DNA from 2 places in the Pantoea phytostimulans genome. Region 2 is predicted to be linked to the other one. Evidence: riboswitches for the same ligand, from Rfam matches in the RefSeq annotation. Region 2 holds a riboswitch; the other holds the start of a gene.
The links. A riboswitch is a leader RNA that binds a small molecule or an ion and turns the genes downstream of it on or off. The one in region 2 is predicted to bind thiamine pyrophosphate.

Region 1 (3,229 bases), on a different replicon from region 2:
CAGCAGCGGCGGTAACAGCAGCAGCAGCGCCAACACAATCAAGGCAAAATCACTCACGCGAGCAAGCAGGGAATCTTGCGGATCGCGCCAGCCGCGCAGTTGACTGATGCCAGCGGGAATGGCCTTGCTAAAACGCTGGCTGAGCAAAACTAAAGTCAGGCAGCAGGTGAGCTGTATCAGTGCCAGCAATGCTGCGCGCCCCGGATCGTAGTCATAACTCAGCGCCTGAAAAATGGCGAGTTCAATGGTGGTGGCTTGCGGCCCGCCGCCCAGCGACAACACGGTAGCAAAGCTGGCAAAGCAGAGCATAAATATCAGCGCGCCGGTCGGCAGCAACTGACGGCGCAGCCACGGCCATTCCAGCAGGCGAAAATGGTGCCAGCCGCGCAAATTAAGCTGCGCGGCCAGTTGTCGCTGCTCGGCCGGAATGCTTTCTAACGCCTGCAACATCAAACGCGTTGCCAGCGGCAAATTGAAAAACACATGTGCCAGCAGAATACCTTGCAGGCCGTACGGTGAAAAAGCGTAATCGATATTGAAAAACTGGCACAACTGCGCCAACCAGCCGACGCGACCATAGACCGTAAGCAAGCCAAATACCGCGACCAAAACCGGCAGAACCAGCGTCATGGCGCACAGCCGCAGCAATAATTGGCGTCCAGGAAAGCGCCGCCGGTAAAGTGCGCGTGCGAGCGCAATCGCAGGCAGGAGCGACAACAGCGCAGAAAGCAGCGCCTGACCAAAGGAGAAGCCGATAACGTGATGGAGATAGTCGTCCTGCAATACGCTGCGCCAATCCGTATCAGGCGCAGCGATCCACAGCGAGGAAAACGCCAGCAGCGCCACACTGCACAGCAGCAGCGTGGCGAGCGAACCGGGAATCAGCCAGAGCGGAATTAACGGCTGACGGCGCGTTGCCATGCATTAATCCATTCTGAGCGGTGATCGGCGACATCTTGCGATGAGAATTGCAGCGCAGTATTTGGCACGCTCAACGATGAAAATCCTGCCGGCAAATCAGTTTTGATTACGGGATACATCCAGTTACCGGTTGGAATCGCGTTCTGGAAGGCAGGCGACACCATGAACTGCATGAACTGTTGAGCCAGTTTGGGTTGTTTGCTGCTGGCAAGCTGAGCCGCAACTTCAACCTGCAAATAATGGCCTTCGGCAAACGACGCAGCGGCGTAATTCTCTTTTTTCTCTTCGATGATGTGGTAAGCAGGCGAGGTGGTGTAACTCAACACCAGATCACCTTCACCTTTCAGGAACAGACCGTAAGCTTCGCTCCAACCTTTGGTGACAGTAACGGTTTTCTGCGCCAGCTTCTGCCAGGCCTGCGGTGCCTGATCGCCATACACTTTTTGCATCCACAGCAGCAAGCCTAAACCCGGCGTGCTGGTACGCGGGTCTTCATAAATGACGCGCCACTTCTCTGGACTATCAACCAGTTCTTTCAGGCTTTTAGGCGGATTTTTGAGTTTATTTTTGTCATAGACAAAGGCGAAGTAGCCGTAATCGAAGGGCACAAAGGTTTTATCTTGCCAGCCATCGGGTAACTGTAGCCTGCTGGTGTCAACGTCGCTGGGCGCAAACAGACCCGTTTTTTGTGCCGCCTGCACCAAATTGTTATCCAGCCCTAATACCACGTCGGCTTTGCTGTTCTTGCCTTCCATGCGCACGCGATTCAGCAGCGACACGCCATCTTCCAGCGCGACGAATTTCAGTTCGCAATTGCACTGCGCTTCAAAGGCTTTTTTCACCGCTGGGCCAGGGCCCCAATCGGCTGAGAATGAATCGTAGGTATAAACGGTTAAGGTCGGTTTGGCAGCAAAGACGGGCGCTGACAGCAGCAGCAGCAGAGACAGACATTTTTTTAACACTTTGCGCTCCTTAAGGAGAATTGTTATATGAGTCGCAAAGGATCTGAGCACGTTGGCCTCTCAAATCCCTACGTCGGTATTAACCGAATCAGGTTCGACGGGTATATCTCAGCTCATTGCGACAATCGCAAGCGGCACCCCGTTGAGAACGAGTCATTCTAGTCATTTCGTCGCCGGGGCGAAAGGATCACAGCTCCGGCGGCGCGAACCAGGCGGATTTAAAATCAAACCAGCCCAGCGTATTCATGCGCACGCCACGCATACTGCGTTCTCCTTCCAGCAACAGCCAGTGATGAAACAGCGGATGCAACCCGCCTTCCTCGACCAAACGCTTGCTCCATTCGGCAAGCGGCAGCGCTTTTTCACGCCAGCGTGCGGCATCGATGTGCCAGTCAATGGGCAGGCAATGATGCAGCAACGGCACCTCATAGAGCTGAGCAAACAGTGAATATTCCAGCGGCAGGGTGAAATTGACGCTGCCCAGCCAGATATCGCTTTCAGCCTCGCCCTGATGCCAGCTTTCATAGCTGACTTCACGCGTTTCAAGCGTTACGCCATGTTGCGCTAATAAAGGGCGTAGCGCATTAGCGATGCCTTCGTGCTCAACGTGTTGGCTATACCAGGTGAGCGTCAGGCTTTTCAGCCCAGCGGGTTTCTCAACGGGCGTTAAGTCACGGCGATGGTGCCAGCGCGGCAGCAAACCGTAAGCGGGAAACCAGTAGCGCTGATAGCCAGCGCTCGCATGATTGAGCAGGGCAATAGGATTAAATAAATAGCTGACCCAGCGGCGAATCGCCTCGTTGCGGCCTTTTTCTGAGCGCTGATCAAATAGCAAATAATAACATCCCTCTTCGAGCCGACTCTCTTCCTGCTTTTCATCAACGGTGTCGCCCTGCAAACGTACGCCTGAATAAACCAGTTCGTCGCTGATCTCAGGCAATACCCAAATTGAGACGTCATCGATCAGGGCGCGAAAGCCAAAGTAGTCATCAAACGCTTCGATTTTCAGCTGGCTTTGCTGATTGCGCACCACGCTGTAAGGGCCAGTCCCCTTGGGCTGGCGAGCGAAATCACGCTGCTCGGGCCATTCACGCGGCAGAATCATGGCGCTCACGCTGCCAAGTAACCAAGGTAACCAGTCGTCGGGCTGGCTTAGCGTGATATCCAGCGTCCAGGGGGCGGGCGAGGTGATGAGTTGGAAATGTGAAAACAGCGGCTGATCACGCAGGCGTTCGAGACTGCCGATGACATCAGCCATTTCTAATTCGCGACCGTGGTGAAAGCGGATAGCCGGGCGTAAAAAAAAGCGCCAGTGCAGCGGCGATGTTTGTTGCCAGTGGTGCGCA
Region 2 (3,229 bases):
TGGCGCTGATCCTCAACGATGCGGCGTATACCTCAGAAATCTTGCGTGGCGGCTTGCGTGCCGTCAGCATACAGTCACTGGAAGCGGCAAAAGTTTCTGGCATGTCGTCGCATAAAATCTTCACTCGCATCACGCTACCCATTGCCATTCGCCAGGCATTACCGGCCTACAGCAATGAGATCATCTCAATGATCAAAGCCACTTCGCTGGTCAGCACTATCAGCCTGATGGAGATGACCGGTATTGCGGATTCCATTGTTTCGTCCACTTTCCGCGCACTGGAAGTGTTCCTGAGCGCCGCCGTGATTTATCTGCTGCTTACCATGCTGGTTAGCAAAGGCGTCTCGATGCTGGAACGACGTTTATCACCTTACTATTTTGGAGCGCGGTCATGACCAAACCCACGATTATGCTGAGTCATCTCAGAAAGAGTTACGCGGGCCATGAAGTGCTGCACGATATCAGCCTGACGGCACACGACGGTGATGTTATTTCGCTGATTGGCGCCAGTGGCTCCGGTAAAAGTACCTTGCTGCGTTGCATTCCTTTCCTGGAAGTGCCTCAGGCTGGTGAGATTTCGGTGGGCGATGAAATCGTCTCTATCGATAACACGGAGGAAAAGCTCAGCCGTGAGCAGCGTCGTCGCATCAAGCTGATGCGTATGCAGCTTGGCTTTGTGTTTCAAAGTTTTAATCTGTGGCCGCATAAAACCGTGATGCAAAATATTATTGAAGCGCCGGTGCATGTGCAAAAGCGCAGTCACAAAGAGGCGATTGAAGAAGCCGAAGCGTTGCTGCACAAAGTGGGATTGTATGCAAAGCGCGATGCCTGGCCTTCACAACTTTCGGGTGGGCAACAACAGCGCGTTGCGATTGCGCGTGCGCTGGCGCAGCAACCAAAAGCGATCCTGTTTGATGAACCGACTTCAGCACTCGATCCAGAACTGGTAGGAGAGGTGTTGCGCGTAATCCGCAGCCTGGCGGAAGAGGGGCGCACCATGATCATCGTGACCCATGAAATGGGTTTCGCCCGCGAAGTATCGAACAAAGCGGTGTTTCTGCATCAAGGAATCGTGGAGGAATCTGGCGCACCGGAGCAGGTATTCCTCGACCCTGTATCGCCACGTTGTCGCGCCTTTGTAAACAGCCATTTCCAGCGCAACGCGGGATAACGTTCTTTTATTTGATCACGTTCATTCAAGGATGAGTGACGTTTTTAATCAGGATTTCCTTCACGTGCCCTTGACGAATCCCCGTCCTTAAAATAAAACTAGAACCCGTCAGGGGAGTCTCGCCGAAGAGACTGAGAGGCTAATAGCGCAATGCGCGGCTTAGCGACCCTTAGAACCTGACCCAGTTGATACTGGCGTAGGAAGACCTGGATCTCAGTGCGTTGAGCTCCTTGCCGCAAGGGCCGATCCGCACTGCTCTCGCCTTTTTTCCTTTCATGTATCACGGGTCTTCGCTGTTAAACGACGAGGCCAATGTGATGAACTCTCCCAATGTAACTGCTTTACTCGCAGACTCCGCATCATGAGCCGCTGGTCGGTTTTAGGCAGCGGTGTGTCAGGTTTATGTGTCGCCACGCTGCTGGTCGAACAGGGTGAATCCGTCGAAGTGATCAGCAAAGAGGAATGTCTTCCGGCTTCGCATTGGGCTGGCGGCATGCTTGCACCTTGGTGCGAAGCTGAAAGCGCACCTCAAGCGGTTATCGATTGGGGACAGCATTCCGCTGCGTGGTGGTCAAAACGTGTTGATGGCGTTGAACATAACGGCACGTTAGTTATTGCGCCGCCGCGTGATAGCCTGGAACTGACGCGCTTCGCAAAAATGACGTCGGAGCATCAATGGGTTGCACCGGGCGAAATCGAACCTGCGTTGGAAAATCGCTTCGCACGCGGCTTGTTCTTTTCAGGCGAAGCGCACCTAAATCCACGTGATGCTATGCAGCAACTGCGCGCAAAATTGCTGCAGTCCAATGTCTCTTTTCATAACGGCGAACCCAGCGGAAAAATCATTGATTGTCGCGGCATCCACGCTGCCGAAGACCAGCCTGCACTGCGCGCTGTGCGCGGTGAAATGCTGATCCTGCAAACTGATGAAATTCAGTTCTCGCGCCCGGTTCGCCTGTTACACCCTCGATTCCCTTGCTATCTGGTGCCGCGAGCAGCAGGGCGCTTTATGCTGGGTGCCACCATGGTGGAAAGTCATGACGACAGCCCAATCAGCGCGCGCGCCATGATGGAATTGCTTAGCGCGGCGTACACCCTTCATCCGGCACTGGCTGAAGCTCGCATTGTTGAAAGCGGCACCGGTCTGCGTCCCGCCTATCGCGATAACCTGCCTGAGGTTCGCTACCAACACGGCATATTTTCCTTAAACGGTATGTATCGGCATGGTTTTTTGCTGGCACCCATTATGGCTGAAAAACTGATGCAGCAACTGGCCCAGGAGGTTTTGTAATGCGTATTCAACTTAATGGTCGTCCGATCGAAACGGAAGCCAACACCTTGGCAGAACTGCTTCAAGAACAGCAGATAGATGCCAGCTGCGTCGCCAGCGCCGTGGACGGTGAATTTGTACCGCGATCTCGCTACGACGCTCAGCACATCACCGCAGGTTGTCAGCTAGAAATTTTGTCACCGATGCAGGGAGGTTAAGTATGTTTTACGATTTCCAACCCCAGTCGCGATTTTTACTGGGAACCGCCGGTTATCCGTCGCCTGATGTGCTGGCGCAAGCGATTAGCGCATCGGGCACTGAAATTATTACGGTTAGCCTGCGCCGCGAGGGCAATGCAGGTGGTGCATTCCGTGAACTGTTGAAGTCGCTGAACACGCGAATTCTGCCTAACACTGCCGGTTGTCACACAGTCAAAGAGGCGGTAACCACCGCGCAAATGGCACGCGAACTCTTCAATACATCCTGGATAAAACTGGAGGTCATTGGGCATGCCGACACGCTGCAACCCGATCCTTTTGCCTTGGTCGAAGCCGCACGCATTCTTTGCGCCGACGGTTTCAACGTTTTCCCTTACACCACGGAAGATCTTATTGTTGGCGAAAAATTACTGGAAGCGGGCTGTGAATTATTGATGCCTTGGGGCGCGCCTATCGGTTCCGGTCAGGGATTACGCAATATCGAAGGATTGCGTTCTATGCGTGCCTGGTTCAAAGGCATTCCGTTGATCATTGATGCCGGCATTGGCGCGCCGAGCCAGGCGGCACAGG

Region 1: linked by a shared signal. The riboswitch ahead of thiB (thiamine ABC transporter substrate binding subunit) and the one ahead of ACF2G4_RS19530 (FAD-dependent oxidoreductase) in region 2 are both predicted to bind thiamine pyrophosphate.

Annotation. Positions count from the first base shown of each region.
Region 1 is NZ_CP173698.1:3,799,871-3,803,099, forward strand. It holds gene thiP (thiamine/thiamine pyrophosphate ABC transporter permease ThiP) at 1-921, opposite strand, end outside; gene thiB (thiamine ABC transporter substrate binding subunit) at 897-1,883, opposite strand; TPP riboswitch at 1,931-2,035, opposite strand; gene sgrR (HTH-type transcriptional regulator SgrR) at 2,071-3,229, opposite strand, start outside.
Region 2 is NZ_CP173699.1:221,418-224,646, forward strand. It holds gene ACF2G4_RS19520 (ABC transporter permease) at 1-395, shown strand, start outside; gene ACF2G4_RS19525 (ABC transporter ATP-binding protein) at 392-1,171, shown strand; TPP riboswitch at 1,272-1,391, shown strand; gene ACF2G4_RS19530 (FAD-dependent oxidoreductase) at 1,533-2,462, shown strand; gene thiS (sulfur carrier protein ThiS) at 2,462-2,659, shown strand; gene ACF2G4_RS19540 (thiazole synthase) at 2,662-3,229, shown strand, end outside.